Regions from separate parts of the Shewanella sp. N2AIL genome, predicted to be linked through region 3. Evidence: predicted binding sites of a transcription regulator. Region 3 holds the regulator's gene; each other region holds the start of a gene.
The links. The regulator sigma-54, encoded in region 3, starts transcription at its own class of promoters, with help from an activator protein. The targets are predictions, from matches to a motif close to GTTGGCACGNNNNTNGNNT.
Positions count from the first base shown of each region.

Region 1: the regulator sigma-54 is predicted to act here: its motif matches at 4,228-4,246, upstream of flhA (flagellar biosynthesis protein FlhA).
Region 2: the regulator sigma-54 is predicted to act here: its motif matches at 2,700-2,718, upstream of MO387_RS03760 (flagellar assembly protein FlgT).

Region 1 covers NZ_JALBYT010000003.1:105,404-111,022, forward strand. Annotated here, with positions in the region: gene MO387_RS03540 (MinD/ParA family protein) at 1-693, opposite strand, end outside; gene flhF (flagellar biosynthesis protein FlhF) at 698-2,080, opposite strand; gene flhA (flagellar biosynthesis protein FlhA) at 2,092-4,191, opposite strand; gene flhB (flagellar biosynthesis protein FlhB) at 4,300-5,430, opposite strand; gene fliR (flagellar biosynthetic protein FliR) at 5,449-5,619, opposite strand, start outside.
Region 2 covers NZ_JALBYT010000003.1:144,543-150,161, forward strand. Annotated here, with positions in the region: gene flgA (flagellar basal body P-ring formation chaperone FlgA) at 1-471, shown strand, start outside; gene flgM (flagellar biosynthesis anti-sigma factor FlgM) at 547-870, shown strand; gene MO387_RS03745 (flagellar protein FlgN) at 873-1,298, shown strand; gene MO387_RS03750 (LPP20 family lipoprotein) at 1,441-1,890, opposite strand; gene MO387_RS03755 (FlgO family outer membrane protein) at 1,887-2,519, opposite strand; gene MO387_RS03760 (flagellar assembly protein FlgT) at 2,799-3,965, shown strand; tRNA gene MO387_RS03765 (tRNA-Arg) at 4,021-4,096, shown strand; gene MO387_RS03770 (DUF2947 domain-containing protein) at 4,338-4,817, shown strand; gene MO387_RS03775 (chalcone isomerase family protein) at 5,400-5,619, shown strand, end outside.
Region 3 covers NZ_JALBYT010000011.1:87,171-92,789, forward strand. Annotated here, with positions in the region: gene rapZ (RNase adapter RapZ) at 1-497, opposite strand, end outside; gene ptsN (PTS IIA-like nitrogen regulatory protein PtsN) at 494-937, opposite strand; gene hpf (ribosome hibernation promoting factor) at 940-1,227, opposite strand; gene MO387_RS08780 (RNA polymerase factor sigma-54) at 1,256-2,734, opposite strand; gene lptB (LPS export ABC transporter ATP-binding protein) at 2,842-3,573, opposite strand; gene lptA (lipopolysaccharide transport periplasmic protein LptA) at 3,570-4,124, opposite strand; gene lptC (LPS export ABC transporter periplasmic protein LptC) at 4,111-4,671, opposite strand; gene kdsC (3-deoxy-manno-octulosonate-8-phosphatase KdsC) at 4,668-5,219, opposite strand; gene MO387_RS08805 (KpsF/GutQ family sugar-phosphate isomerase) at 5,219-5,619, opposite strand, start outside.

The DNA of each region.
Region 1 (5,619 bases), on a different contig from region 3:
ACGTAAGTTTTCGTCAAATGGGATTGTTGCAACCAATTCAAGGGCGACATCCAAAAATCTGTCGGTCACTTTACTGAGTTTAGCAAATAATTCCATACCTTCGCGTAAACTACGCACCATATTGGCAACTATTTTAAAACGGAACACGCCATGCTCACGGCTGAGGATTTTTATCAGGGCATAGGCATCGGTAATTGATGTGGGTTCATCACAAACAACGACCAGCACATCCTGCGATGCACGTGAGAAACTGAGCACCATATCTGAAATCCCAGCAGCAGTATCTACGACTAGAATATCAAACTGAGTCCGCATCTCACTAAATGCGCGAATTAACCCGGCATGTTGCGCTGGACTTAATTCCACCATCCCTTGTGTTCCTGAAGTGGCTGGTACTATGCCAATCCCTTTAGGGCCACGAACGATAATATCGTCAAGCTCTGCATCACCAGAGAGGACATGGGAGAGGTTACGCTCGGCACGAATACCCAGCATGACATCGACGTTTGCTAAGCCAAGGTCAGCATCAAGTACCAAGACACGCTTGCCTTTTTCGGCTAATGCCACAGCTGTATTAATGGAAACGCTGGTTTTACCAACGCCACCTTTACCACCTGTGACCGCGATTACTTTCACTTTTTCGTTATAGGGTTGATTCATCATACGTAAACCACTTGCTTGATCCAGGGTCATAAATCTACTCAAATGCACAGGCCATATTATCTGACCACGCTGTGTCTTGTAATGATTGTTGTTCAGTACTATCTAACGCTGCGAGTGCCTGCTGGGCTAAATCTAAGGTATCCGCAACTTTCATATCTTCAGGAACTCTTTGTCCATCAGTAACATAACTTAATGGTAATCCGTTTTGGATCAACACACTTAATGCCCCTGCTAACGACACAGATTCATCGAGTTTTGTGAGAACGACACCAGATAGGGGAATGCGTTTAAAATGATTGACTGCATCTTGCAGCACACGGCGCTGTCCTGTCGCAGACAGTACCAGATAACTGCGGATAGGTATCCTGCTATTTGCAGTTAAATTATCAAGTTGCTGGTAAAGACGCATATCTCGTTGTCCCATGCCAGCCGTATCTATCAATACTAGCTTGCGATTCCTAAACTGATAGAGAATTTGCTCTAATTCATTCAGATCATGAGCTTGCTTTACTGGGCAGCCCATTATTTTGCCATAAGTTGCTAATTGCTCATAGGCTCCGATGCGATAATGATCTGTCGTTATCAAAGCCACATGCTCAGCACCGTGATGGGCAGCAAAACGGGCTGCTAGTTTCGCTAACGACGTGGTTTTACCCACACCAGTTGGCCCCACCAATGCCACTACGCCGCCCTGTTTAACAATGTCATCACCTTGATTATCAAGCATATTAGCTAAACTTTGAGGTAAGGCTCTGACTAATTCTGCAGGCGTATAATGTTGGCTCAGCGCCGCTAATTTATTCGCAACCGCAGGGGAAAATTCAGCCTCGAGTAACTTGGCTTCGAGCATAGCACCAACGGGGTCGATGCGTTTCTTATGTTCTGTCATCAAAGAGGACACTTGGTGTGTCAATAAATTACGCAATGAGGCTAACTCATCACGCATTGCCTCAATATCAGCGCTTTGTTTCTGTGATGTTTGTGGCTTCTTATCAAACGTAGCAGGCGCTTCGCGACGCTCCACTTTTGCCGCTGCCGGCGCTTGTAACCCCTGTGCCCATGCGGGTAACGCGGCATCAACTTGCTGATGCGACATTTGTTGATTCAAACGGCTTTGTTGCTTCTCTAGCAAGGCTTGTAATGAGTCAGCAGGTGCCGCTGGCTTAGCACGGGTTTCTACTCGTACTGGCTGCTTAGCACCCAAGGACACAAGGTCGTCACTCACGTCCATAAAGGTTGGCGCTGGCGCAGTAGCTGCGGTTTTCGCTTTAGGTTCGTCATAGTCAACGGCGGCGACAATTTCGATGCCCCCATTCACTTTCTTATTTGACATAATGACGGCATCTGAGCCGAGTGTTTCTTTCACTTGGGCCAGTGCGGCGCGCATGTCTTTGGCAAAAAATCGTTTAATCTTCACTTATGCGTCCTCTACTGGCCGACTGCAGATACGATACGTATTTGCTTCTCATCAGGTATTTCTTGATATGAAATGACTCTGAGATTAGGAATAGTATGTTTAACAAAGCGTGACAGCGTCGCGCGTAACATACCTGACGTCAACAATATGGCGGGTTGTCCGACCATTTCTTGCTTCTGAGCCGCATCGGCAAGGGACTGCTGCATGCGTTCTGCAAGACCGGGTTCAATGTTAGGACCATCACCACCGGTTGCTTGCATTGACTGATGCAACATCTGTTCCAACTCTGGCGCCAAAGTTATGACAGGGATTTCGAGCTCTGGGCCTGAGATTTCCTGAACGATCATACGTTTCAACGCGATACGGACTGCAGCAGTCAAGACTTCAGTGTCATTACTCTTAGTGCCGTATTCTAACAAAGTTTGCACTATAGTACGCAAGTCTCTGACTGAAACCCCTTCATTTAATAGGTTCTGCATCACTTTTACGACATGCCCTAACGGCATGACATCAGGAATAAAGCCATCCACCAGCTTAGGCGAATGTTTCGCAAGCATATCCATCAGTTGTTGCACTTCTTCGTATCCTAACAACTTAGCAGCATTATTGGTCAGCAATTGACTAATATGGGTTGCCACAACCGTAGCGGCATCGACAACCGTATACCCTAATGTTTGGGCATGCTCACGTAATTCAGGGGCAATCCATACTGCTTCAAGACCAAAAGCTGGATCGCGCGTTTCGATACCATCGAGCTTGCCATAGACTTGGCCAGGATTAATCGCCAATTCGCAGTCGTGACGAATATCCGCCTCACCAACAACAACGCCCATTAGAGAAATGCGGTAGGCATTAGGTGACAAATCTAAGTTATCGCGAATATGCACCGCAGGCACTAAGAAGCCCAACTCTTGCGATAACTTCTTACGGACGCCTTTGATACGGCTTAATAACTCGCCACCTTGGCCCTTATCGACCAGTGGAATTAAGCGATAGCCAACCTCAAGGCCAATAGTATCAACATGATGCACATCGTCCCAGCCCAGTTCTTTAGGCTCTTTATCTTGTCTCTCAATCGGACCAGATTTGACTTGTTCTAGGGCTTTAATACGTTTCGTCTCATTGCGCTTATAGACAAAATAGGCAGCACCCGCAGTAATAAAGGCGAAGCTTAAGAACGCCATATGCGGCATGCCAGGGACAATACCCATGACAAATAACACTCCGGCGGCGATACCCAATGATTTATGACTGTCAAACATCTGACTCATCATCATTTGGCCCATATCGCCCGATTCATTTTGACGGGTTACCATCAAGGCAGCAGCGATTGACAACAACAAACCTGGGATCTGCGCCACCAGACCATCACCAATGGTCAGCAAGGTATAAATTTCAACCGCTTCAGAGAAACTTAAGCCATGTTGAACAATACCTATGATGAAACCACCTAAGATGTTAATCACTAAAATCATGATACCCGCAATTGCATCACCTTTTACGAATTTTGAAGCACCATCCATCGCGCCATAAAAATCAGCTTCACGGGTCACTTCGGCGCGACGTAATCTTGCTTGATCTTGATTCAAAGTTCCGGCATTTAAGTCGGCATCAATAGCCATTTGCTTACCAGGCATAGCGTCCAAGGTAAAGCGGGCGCTCACTTCTGCGATACGACCGGCACCTTTAGTAACCACCGCAAAGTTGATGATAATCAAAATGATAAAGACAACTAAACCAACGGCATAGTTACCGCCAATCACCACAGAACCGAAGGCTTCAATTACCTTACCAGCCGCATCACCACCATTATGCCCCTCGAGTAACACTACACGAGTAGAAGCGACGTTTAGCGCAAGGCGTAATAACGTCGCCACTAGTAGAACACTTGGGAAAGCGGCAAAATCCAACGGTCTATCAGTATAAATTGCGACTAATAATACGATGAGCGCTAAGGCTATGTTGAATGAAAAAAGTATGTCTAGTAAGAATGGAGGGATAGGTAAAACTATCATGGCCAATGCTGCGAGTACGAGTATAGGAGTGCCTATACCTTTAAACGTGCTCAAGCGCATTTGTTTTACTTGACCTAAGGTCGCTCTAACATCCATTCATATTTACCTAAACTTTGACGTATGACAGCATGAAAGCAAAAAGTACGCCAATAGCGTATTGGCGCACAATAATATCACGACTTCAAAGAATTTTTAGCTTAGATCTTAATATTTTAACTCATCGGGAATGGGTTGATTAAGTGGGATTGGAATAGGCTTGCGACCTCGGCCTTTTTGGTACTGGCGCAACTGGAATACATATGCCAAAATCTGCGCCACTGCGGTAAACAATCCTTCAGGAATTTGTTGATCTAACTTAGTCGTATGGTATATAGCTCTTGCTAATGGCGGGGCTGAGACGATTGTCACGTTATGGGCCCTTGCTATCTCACGAATTTTAAATGCGACATCATCGACACCTTTGGCAACAACAAAAGGCGCGACTGAACGCTGCACGTCATATTTAATCGCTACCGCAAAATGCTCAGGGTTAACGACGATGACATCGGCATTGGGTACTTCGGCCATCATTCGACGCTGAGCCAACTCGCGTTGCATCTGCCGTACTCGCCCTTTGACTTCAGGCTTCCCTTCAGTATCTTTATACTCATCTTTAACTTCTTGTTTGGTCATCTTAAGTTGTTTGTTGTGATTCCAAAGTTGAAATGGCACATCGATGACGACAATTAACAAAATAGAGGAACATAACAGGATAAACATCCACACGAGCAAATCTAATGCATGGTAAACATTCCCAGGAAGATGGTCGCTAGACAACAACAGAATTTCATTAAAATAAAAGCTCAGTAGCAAATATGCAGAAAATGCCACCACAGAAAACTTGGCAATCCCCTTTGTCAGCTCAACTACTGCTTGCACGCCAAACATGCGCTTTAGACCTGCTGCAGGGCTCATTTTACTGGCCTTAGGCATCATAGCTTGGGTCGAAAAATTCATTCCACCTAAGGCAATGTTGCCGATAAAAGCAACAACGACGATCAACAGCATAATTTTTGCCATAGGCCAGGCGATTTCGCTCGCGACAACGCCCCAGACATTAAACATTTCTTCGGTATCAAAAATTTGTGCCCTGTCCATGGTAAAAACAGTCTCAAACACCCGAGTTAAACTCGTGGCTAGACTAGGACCTAGCATATAAAAACCACATGCTGCCGAAATTAATACCGCTGCTGTACCGAGTTCTTTAGAACGCGCAATCTGCCCTTTTTCCCGCGCCTGTTCTAGACGCCTCCCTGTGGGTTCCTCACTGCGTTCACCGCTTGATTCTTCAGCCATGGGCTGCTCCTAATACCGTCATATCAAGCCATCTGCGTTACATTGAAGCGCTAACATATCGCAAAGCAGCACTTGAGCCGCGGCCCACACTTCATCAAAATGCTCCATAACAGGTGTTAAGGTTAACCAAAGAATAAACAGCCCGCCAATCATAGTGATCGGAAAACCTATAGAGAAAATGTTTAACTG
Region 2 (5,619 bases), on a different contig from region 3:
AGGGAAATTAGCCGTAATAACACCCTAAAAGTCAGCTGCGATACGCAAGAGCTCGCTTACCCTTGGCAAATTTATATCTCGGTTAGAGTGGATATTTTATTCCCCGTTGTTGTCACAACTGAAACCTTAGCACCTGGCGAACTCATCTCCCCTAGCCAAGTTGAAATCCGTTACATTGAGCAAAATAGTTTACGAGGCGCTGAGTTTGATGACCCAAGTAAATTAGCAGGTGTACGAGTAAAACGACGCGTCTCGAAGGATTATCCTATATTGAGCAATAACTTATGCTTCGTGTGTAAAAACGACTCGGTATCTATTTATGTTCGTTCTAACTCATTCGAACTTAAAACTGCGGGCGAAGCCCTACAAGATGGCAATAAAGGCGATCGGATCAGAGTCAAAAATAGCAGTTCAAACAAAGAACTAGATGCTATAGTCACGGGCATTGGCGAAGTTGAAGTAAGAATGTAAAATAATCTAAAGCTTTTTTATAAGCTGCCGATACCCCAGTTAAGAAATCCCGTACACACGACGCTGGAGCCGAAAATGGCAATTGATATTAGCAAACTCAACACTGCAACGACCACACAAGTTCGTTCAGGTGCAACTAAAACTAGCAGCGATCAATCTGCTCAAGTTGCCACAAAATCGACAACACCACAAAGAAGCGACTCAGTGGTGATTACAGCGCAAGCGCAACAACTTCAAGGAGCTCAGACTAAAATGGCGAGCCTTCCTGAAGTTGATCAAAAGAAAGTGGCCGAAATTAAACAGGCTATCGCCGAAGGCCGCTATAAAATTGACCCTGAAAAGTTGGCTGCCAATATTGCAAGTTTTGAAGCCGAACTTAATGACTTGAATAAAGAGTAACTATGACTGAAATAGCTAAACTGGTAGATCTACAACACGCCCATTTGGCTGTTCTTAAGCAAATCATACTCAAGGAAAAAGGCGCTTTGGTTGACCAAAACGCCGATTTACTGATTTCTCTTGCTAACGAAAAATCACAATGTCTGAAAGAACTCAAGACTAATGACGATATTCTGGCAAACCACACTGATAAGTCTCAACTCACTCAGCAAACCGAACTCGTGCATAAAATGGCCGTTGTCAAAGACGCCTTAACTGAATGCAAAGAACTGAACGATCAAAATGCCAGTTTAATTGAGATGAATTTAGCCAGTCTCAATCGCTTCGCTCAAGCTTTACAAGCCAGCAGAAACGCCTCCAGCCTTACGTATAACGATAAAGGCAAGACCTCAACTATCTCAAGTTTAGGTAATGATTTAAAGGCCTAACAGGCGCATCAATTCCCACTCTGTATTTCCCGCTTCTAAGCTCTGCTCTGATTAAAGATTAGACTTTGATACTTGTGCAGAAAAAGAAAAGCCGCATAACTACTCGCATAGTACGCGGCTCAATAGAGTCATGTAGAAATGACTAGAAATACGTGACTTCTTTCACTCGCTGTGGACGACTCTGTTGCTGATACAGCGCCCATACCTGTGAAAAATCCAGTTCTAACTCAGTGACATAATGATCGCCAGCCGGATAACTCTTAACGACCCGCGCCCCACGGATCACGCCAGAAACCGACGCTTTAACATTATCGTCCGTCAACATCCAATCACTGACACTGCTGTTTGCCGTTATTTTCTGCCCATAAACTTGTTCTGCTAATTCACGATAGGCCACAATTTTTGATGCTTGCATGGCCATCAACACTCTTTGTGATTGCTCTTTAGCCGGTTGAGTCGCTAAGGGCGCATATCCTATGGCCGTTAACTTAGGAAAACTCGGCGGCGGCACATCTTCCCATTGCACATATCTATCTTTAGCAGCGCAGCCAGTTAGCATTAGCGCCGCAATAACTAAAAGGTAGCGTTTCATTTTCCATCTCCTAAAACACGCACTTCATTCATGCCTGGACTCGCCTGACGATATAAGATGCCATTTTGTGACACAATTTGCTCCGAAGGCTGCATGTAGTTTGCCAACTCTTTTTGAGTCACAAAAGTTTGAGAGGCCGATACCACACGATTGTTACTTATGTTCACAATCCGAGTATTGATCGACATACCATTGGTAACTGGGCTCATAGTCGATACAACAAGATGCTCAACGGGAAGATTTTTCGACAATTGTTGCCAATCTCGCGTCAAAATAAAATCCCCATTAGCCGTCACTCTCAAGCCATCAGCTAAATTTAAATCCACTACATTAAACTGAAAGCTATGGAGCGACGTCATTAATCCTTGCTGTAACTGCTGCGCCAACGCATTTGTGCCATTCATGTCACCCACTAATACTGGGGTTGCGACGACAATTGGTTGATCAGAACGCAGAGCATCATTTTGCTTAACGAGCTCTGTCACAATTCGCTGTGCTAAATGGTTGATCACTGCCGTTGGCGGCAACCCATTGCCATCCACTAAACTCGGCTTTGGCGGTGTAACCGATTTAGCCACACATCCACCTAACATCAGTAATGTTAAGGGAATTATCACACGCTTTAGCATTGGATTTACCTCATCTATGGGTGTACTGGCAATTAAATCACTCACACTCTATGCGTCTCATTTTTGTGAGTAACAAAAGCCAGCAATCTTCGGACCAAAATTGCTCCAGCCCGACAATATTATGCTCATACGCTGTATATCGACTGCGCCAATGGAAACTTTATCGAAAACTCTCGTTACTCAGGCATGAAATTTGCTTTGTCGGTATATTAGATTAAGTGTCAGGAAACTGGCTCGATTAGCAAGCTCGCCAATAGCTTAGCGATAAGGATTGTATTGATGCACATACCACGTTCAGCTTCGCTCATCATTTTGAGCCTTGCACTGCTGTCTTTGCCTACTCGGGCCGAATGGATAGAAGCCAGTGGTGAAGCGACTATCATCAATGGTAATACGGCTCAAGCAAGGGAAGAAGCGATTAATCAAGCCGTTAGCTATGCTACATTAAGCACGGGCATTCAAATATCCAGTGAACAACAAACCTCTAACGGAAACCTTACACAAAATAATTTTGCGATAAATCGCAACGCCCAAGCTATCAGCATCCAACTCGTTAGCGAACGAATCCAGGGAAACAAAATTTATGTGTCCTTACGACTCGATCTAAATGATGATCCTACGCAGCAGTGTCCAAATGGACAATTAAAGGCCGCGATTTTAATTCCTCAAGCACAAATCAAAGATCGTACTCAGCTCAGATATGGGCAGCTTTCCGGTTTTGAAGAAGTTATTTCCGAAAAACTAGGCAGTGTTATAGAAGATTACTCTTCCACAGGTTTTAGCCACACTCACGCTAAAGAGCTGCTCGATATTAAACAAGATCTAGTGGATATTCGCGGTTATCGACTCCCAAGCTGGCTCAGTGAAATTACCGACAGCCAATATATCCTCCAACCACAAATTATGGATATCTCAATGGAGCCAGTGCAGGCAACCTTCCTAGGATTTTGGGATGAAGCTCCACTCAGGCAATTCCAGTTCAAACTTAGCCTCTATCATGGGATCAGTGGCGAAGAAGTTTGGAGTAAAAGCTACAGCACATCGGCGCCATGGGAATTTGAAGAACAAGCCATTATTGCCCCGAATACGGACAGATTCTGGCGATCATCCTATGGCAAAAATATTACTAAATTAATGCAACAGGCTACCCACGATTTGGACAGCACACTCAATTGCAGACCCTTACTCGGCCAAGTCGTGAGCCGCCAAGCGGACAGGATCATTTTAAATCTCGGCCGTAAACATGGCATTCGTGTCGGGGATAAATTCCAAGTCGTATTACAGCAAAACCTACCCGATCGACTCAATGAAATGCGCGCCGTCGCAACCAAAAGCCGAGCCACGGTAAAAATCGAACAAGTGAGTGAAGAAAGCTCTACAGCAGTACTTTTAGACCAAAATGCAGCTTACAATGTGCAGATAAACGACATAGCGCTTAAGATTTAAGCAACTAAATCATAAGCCTTTTAATCAGAGATAAAACCAGTATAATCACTGTCGTCTCTCTATAGCTCAACAGGATAGAGCAGCCGCCTCCTAAGCGGCCGATCGGGGTTCGAGTCCCTGTGGAGAGACCAGATAGTGCTTATGTGATTTCAACTTCACTTGAAGAGTTTTCTGATAAGCATGATTTCCAGAAACACAATTTACAGCTTCCTCTGTCTATCCCCCTTAAAAAACAGCTCTCTTAATCGTTACTATAAAATCCAATACTAGGATATAGCCACATTGCGCCATTTCCCTAAACTTGGCTAAGTCAGTATAATCCGACACATTGATGTTTGATGAGCCTTCAGGGCTCAACCTAGGAGAGCTTGCTTGGCCAACACTTATATCCCGCTAGAACAATACCGCCGTAAGTGGATTTTCAACAACAAAGACTTGCCTGTCACTGACGAAGACAAGGCGCATATCCTGCCGTTAACAGATAAAAGTGCGATGGAAATCTGGAATCAATGGATCAGTAACAAGAGTAGTCGTGCGGAGCAATTTACTAAGGGAGACTGGGCGGCGAAGGCTGATGCTTGGGTGGAAACAGATCATTGGCAGAGTGCTTGGGATAGTGAAGAGAGCAGTTTACCCGCCATGTTAGCCGAGTTCATTCAATGGCCCGATGAGACAACCGTCTATTTTTGCTATGAAAAATATCAGATTATTGAAACTCGTTGGGATGTGTTCGTCCGTAATTGGAAGTGTTTTCTCTTCTTCGACGACGGTCCAATTTTGATCTCACCAAAACAGAAACAAGCTGTGATGTTCGAACAGAGTGGTCAGTACAAGCTAGGCACTCGCGGATAATTTTCACGCAGAAAGTCTAACGCTGATGATTTGCCGCCGATAGTTTTACACCAATACTTTTACGTCAATTGTTTAACGCGATGATTCATCTTGTTGGCATGCTCATACTTAATGATGAGTATGCCATATTTAACCATTTTCGAATGATGCTTAGGCACATTTAGCCTATCTCTCCCCTCTTCTTTAGATTAACATCCATTTTCGGTGCCGAGTATTTGAGAAGTTGGGGTCAACTTTCTGCTGTAAATACTCATAAAATCTGCTTTATACCAATCGAATTAAATATCTGTTCATTCAGCGGGAGTTCAACGCGCTTTAGACAAGGCGAAGGCTTGAAGGCATAGTGGTGCTCTGTCGAAAGCCTTGAACGCAGTATAAAGCGCGTTGCCATGCCGTTAACATTAGCCGCCCTTCGGGAGCCTCACAGGCATCCGACTCCGGTGTTGCATTGGCTTAAAAGGGAATAACCATTTCTGCGTCAATGCGCCTTGGATTGTGATGCCTGTGAGGCTCTGAACTGATTAGATATTTATTGTGATTGGTATTAAACCCAATAATTAAAATAGAAAAATGAGGTGTATTATGAAGTTACTCTCCACTCTTACCCTAGCAAGCGCGCTGTTATTACCCCACACATTAATGGCCAAAGAAGTATCAGGTGTGCAAGTCGCCGATACTGTGACGTTAGATAGCCAAGCATTACAGCTCAATGGTGCGGGCGTTCGCAGTAAGTTCTTTATGGATTTATATGTGGGCAGTCTGTATTTGCCAGCAGCCTTGAGTAGCACTGCAGCGGTTATCG
Region 3 (5,619 bases):
GACTCGAAGTTAATCACTAACTCTTTATCGACGCTGCCGAGCAGAATTTGTCTCACTTGATCGCTTAAATCATAGATATTCAGATTCGACGTATCTATGTAGTGATCGACCAGTTTTGACATAGGCTCGAGCAGCTTCCCTTCCAGCTTTATCGCTTCTTGCAAAGAGACTTGGCTCTTCGACAAAGGATGCAAACGGCGGGTTTCGCTGTAACGCTTGAGCAGAATTTTATCGCTGGAGTTAAGGAAGAAGCTGGTTAACTCAGTATCAGGAGGCAGGCTCGCGAGTTGCTTCACTAAGACTTTATCCTGCTCAGGCATATTACGCACGTCGACACTGATGGCGACGAGATCGTTACTGCCTTTGAGTTGCTCAAGCAAAGTGCCGATTAAGGGCAAGGGAAGGTTATCGACACAATAATAGCCGAGATCTTCGAGTACCCTTAGGGCGACAGATTTGCCTGAGCCTGAGCGGCCCGACACTATGACCAGTTTCATCCAGTGATTACCTGATAGAGTTCCGTTTCATCATGCGTCTTGCGTAATTGCTTTAATATTTGCTTGTCGCTCAGCTTTTCGGCCATGCAAGACAAGGTACTTAAGTGTTGCTGACATTGGTCAGCAGGCACCAGTAGTGCAAATAAAATATCAACAGGTTGCTTATCGATAGCATCGAATGCTATCGGCTCTTCACACTTAATGAGTATGGCAATGGGCTGATCTATATCGGCTAGTCGACCATGTGGAATGGCGATGCCGTTACCTATACCTGTGCTCCCCATCTTTTCGCGCGCCACTAGGCTTTCGAATATCTCTTGAGATGAGAGGGTCGGGTACTGGGCAGCGACTAAGTCGCTGATGAGTTCCAGTACCTTTTTCTTGCTGCCCGGAGTGGCGCAGGTAGTGCACTCCGGCCGCAGTATGGTACAAAGTTCCATTATTAGTGTTTTGTTAACTTCTCTTTGTGTTTAATAACCTGACGATCAAGCTTGTCAATCAGGGCGTCTATAGCGGCATACATGTCAGCATGCTCTGAAGTAGCAAAAACTTCACCACCGATAAGATTTATTCTCGCTTCGGCAATCTGTTGCATTTTCTCGACATTGAGCACAACGTGCACATTATTGATCTGTTCGAAATGGCGTTCAAGTTTTGAAAACTTTTCTTCTACATATGCGCGTAACGATTCGGTAATTTCGACATGGTGTCCACTCAGGTTTATTTGCATAGAAACGTCCTCCGATATCCACTGTAGGTTATAAACTTTTACGCTGATTAGAAGGCGGAATGAGCATAGCCTCTCGGTACTTCGCAATGGTTCTGCGGGCTACGTTGATCCCTTGTTCTGCCAGAAGTTGTGCCATCTTACTGTCGCTCAATGGTTTTTTCTGGTTTTCCGCTGCAACCAGTTTCTTAATGAAGGCTCTGATTGCTGTGGATGAGCACTCCCCACCATCGTCAGTACCGACGTGGCTAGAGAAGAAGTATTTTAGTTCAAAAAGTCCCTTAGGGGTATGCATGTATTTCTGTGTCGTCACCCGTGAGATGGTCGACTCATGCATTTCTACCGCTTCGGCAATATCGTTAAGCACCATAGGTTTCATGGCTTCTTCACCGTATTCGAAGAAACCTTGCTGATATTGCACTATGCAATTCGCAACTTTAAGTAAAGTGTCGTTACGGCTTTCTAGGCTTTTGATAAACCATTTAGCCTCTTGCAGATGGCCACGAATAAACTGGCTATCGGCTTGGTTTTTAGTACTGCGCGCCATCGATGCATAATGTTGATTTACATTGATTTTTGGCATGCAGTCTGGGTTAAGTTCAACCACCCAGCGGCCATTCTTCTTCGACACAGACACATCTGGGATGACGTATTCGTCATCGTTGGGCGTAATCAATAAACCTGGGCGGGGATTGAGGGTTTGGATAAGCGCGATGCCGTCCCTTAATTCATCCTCTTTTAATTTAGTCTTACGCATCAACAATCTAAAATCGCGGGCGGCGATCAGATCTAAATGATCTTTGATCAACATGCGGGCATTTTCTAGATGGGGAGTGTCAGCGGCGAAATGCGACAGTTGGATCAGCAGGCACTCGCTTAAATCGCGGGCGGCCACACCAATGGGATCAAAATGTTGAATGCGCTTGAGTACGGCTTCGACTTCGTCGAGTTCGACCTCAGGATTACCCATAGCTTCGAGGATTTCATCAGTGCTTTGGGTGAGATAGCCCTGATCGTCGATGGCATCAATAATGGCGGTAGCAATGGCTAAATCGGTTTCAGAAAACGGCGTGAGGTTTTTTTGCCATTCTAAGTGCTCATACAAGCCTTCACTGGTCTCACCTTGGAAGGGCATATCATCTTCACGACTGCCACCGGGGCCAGAATTAGGGGAGGCGGTGAACACTTCATCCCAGGTGGTGTCCATGGGGAGTTCGTCGGGCATGGATTCTTTGGTTAAGGACTCTGCCGTGTCTATGGTGGAGCTGTCTTTCTCTGGCGGCAGAGTGCTCGATTCACTGAAATCCGTATCGGAAAGCGTTTGGTTTACAGGGTCTTTAGTGGCGTCGAATTGATCCTCTTCCAGCTCGAGAAGGGGATTAGAATCTAAGGCTTGCTGGATCTCTTGCTGCAGTTCTAATGACGACAGTTGCAACAGACGAATGGCCTGTTGTAATTGTGGCGTCATGGTTAACTGTTGACCCAGTTTGAGCTGGAGTGACGCTTTCATGTTACCGCTGATCCCTACGTTATTATTGTTGGATGAGGTCGCTTGTTATCATCTTGAGTGGAGCCCAATGCTGGCACAAATTGCCTTCATTGGCTCCGCTTGATTAACTATAGCCTGAATTGTTCACCTAAGTACACAGCCCTAACTTGCTGATTGTCTAAGATCTCTGCAGGTGTTCCTTCGGCAATCAGGTTTCCGTGACTCACAATATAGGCATGTTCACACACATCTAATGTCTCGCGGACATTGTGGTCTGTGATCAACACGCCAAGGCCACGACTTTTGAGCTGTTCGATAATCTTTTTGATGTCGATAACTGAAATAGGATCGACACCCGCAAAGGGTTCATCGAGCAAAATGAACTTAGGATTTGCTGCTAACGCCCGTGCAATTTCGACACGGCGACGTTCGCCCCCCGACAATGACATGCCTTGGCTGTCACGGATGTGGGTGATGTGGAATTCTTCGAGCAGATGCTCGAGTTGTTCTTCCCTTTGCTCTTTCTTCAATTCTTTGCGCGTTTGCAGTACGGCCATGATGTTGTCATGGACGGTCAGCTTACGGAAGATACTGGCTTCCTGCGGCAAGTAACCTATGCCTTTGCGGGCGCGCAGGTGCATAGGATCTGCGGTTAAATCATCATCGTCGATAAAGATGTGGCCTTTATCGCTTTTAACCAGACCGACGACCATGTAAAAGGTGGTGGTTTTACCCGCACCGTTTGGGCCGAGTAGGCCAACGACCTGACCGGTTTTTACCGTCAGACTGACGTCTTTAACCACTTGGCGACTCTTATAACTCTTCGCCAGATTTTGTGCTCTTAGGGTGATTTGGGTCATTTAGAGTCCTGCTTTTTCACAGGTTTATCCGCTGGCGCGTCTGGTTTGGCATCATCTTGATAGCTTTCTGGCTGAATAATAGTGATCACGCGATCGTCACCACTACCTGTGCTTTCTGCAATCAATTTTTGCTGGATGATGTTATAGCGGATCACATTACCCGTCACTTGGCTACCTGCTTGATCTAACGAAGCTTGGCCTTTCAGTGTCAGGGTGCGGCTCGCCATATCGTAACGAATTTCTTTCGCGCTCGCCGAGGCTGGACGGCCATCGTCTAATACTTGGCTGTACGTCGCAGGGTTACCTGTGGCCACTAAAATTTTGCTATTTTCACCTTCGGCAGAAAATGCACGCAGTTGATCTGCATGGATTTTAATCGAACCTTGGGTGACTTCAACCGGACCAAAGAAGATGATCTGGTTGTTCTTGATATCTGCCGTTTGGCTCACAGCCTTGATTTTGACTTCCTGTTTCAGGTCGTCGACTTTAGCAAAGGCGCTCATGCTCATTATTAGCATTAGGCTGGCAAGTAATACGTTATTTTGCTTCATATGTTCCTACTACCTGACTGGTCAATTGCACTTCTTGCGCGTTGAGGTCGGCATAAAGGCCTTGGCCTTGAATATTAAAATCTTTCCCTGTGACGTAAATGGTGCGGTCAGAGGTCATTATCATCGTATTGAGATCGAGTTCCAGATAACTGGTGGACAAGGTCTGGATCGGTTCTTCTGGGCTAATGGCATCAATAATAACATTGTTTTCTAATACAACCTTGCCCGTTTCCTTGTTTAGCTTGCCCTGATCTGCTCTGAGTTGCCATTGTGCTTTACCTTGGTCTGGATAAACAAGATAAACAGGTTGAGTAAAGTAAGTTTGATTCGTTGAATCATAATGTTCCATGTGTTTCGCCGTCACACGGCTATTGACTAGCCCGTGTTCATTGAACTCAACACTGCGCAGATCTTCAACGATGAAATCTGGGGTATTTTGATCTTTTACTCTGTTATCGGTATCACCGCTGTGTTTGTTCTGCACTTGCCAATAAAGCACTAATGCCGTTCCAAAAAAAGCGATAATCGCGAGTGTCACACGACTCATATACTCATTCCATGGGCCGAAGTGAATTTATTTTGACTGAGTAGCAATAGATCTGTGAGTTCACGCAAGGCACCGTGGCCGCCATTGAGCGTAGTCACAAAGTGGGCGTGCTGACGAACATAGGGATGACCATCGGCTACGCTGACTGCTAAACCGACGACATTCATCACTGGCAGATCGACAATATCATCACCGATATAAGCCACTTCTTCTGGGGTAACGCCATAGAGTGCGAGCAATGCTTCATAGGGCTCGAACTTATTGTCTACGCCTTGGTAGATATGGGTTACGCCAAGCGCCGTCATACGGTTTTCAACGATTTTGGATTGACGTCCAGTGATCACCGCAAGATTAAAACCGCTGGTGAGTATCGAGCGCACGCCATAGCCGTCGCGGGTGTGGAAGGCTTTTAGCTCTTCGCCGCTATTGCTTAAGTAGATACGGCCGTCGGAAAACACTCCATCGACGTCACAAATCAACAGTTTAATCTTTTGCGCGCGTTGCCACACATCATCACTGATTGGGCCGTAAAATCCTTGCTGTGGCATTAAATGACTCCTGCTTTAACCATGTCTAGCATGTTAAGAGCGCCGATAGGATGGCGGTCTTTATCGATAACAATTAATCCGTTGATGTTTTTTGAGTCCATCACTTGCAGCGCTTGGGCGGCCAACACACCGTCTGTGATGGTCACGCAGTTACGGGTCATCACATCGGCGATGGGCGTTGTACGCAGATTCACTTCGGCATCGATAACGCGGCGTAAATCACCATCGGTGAAGATACCGACCAGTTTGCGCTGATCATCAATAATTGCCGTCATGCCTAAGCCTTTCTTGGAAATTTCGTACAGGGCTTCTGTGATGCAAATATCGTGGTTAACGAGCGGTAAGTCATCACCGCTGTGCATCACATCGCAGACTTTTAACAATAACTTGCGTCCTAAAG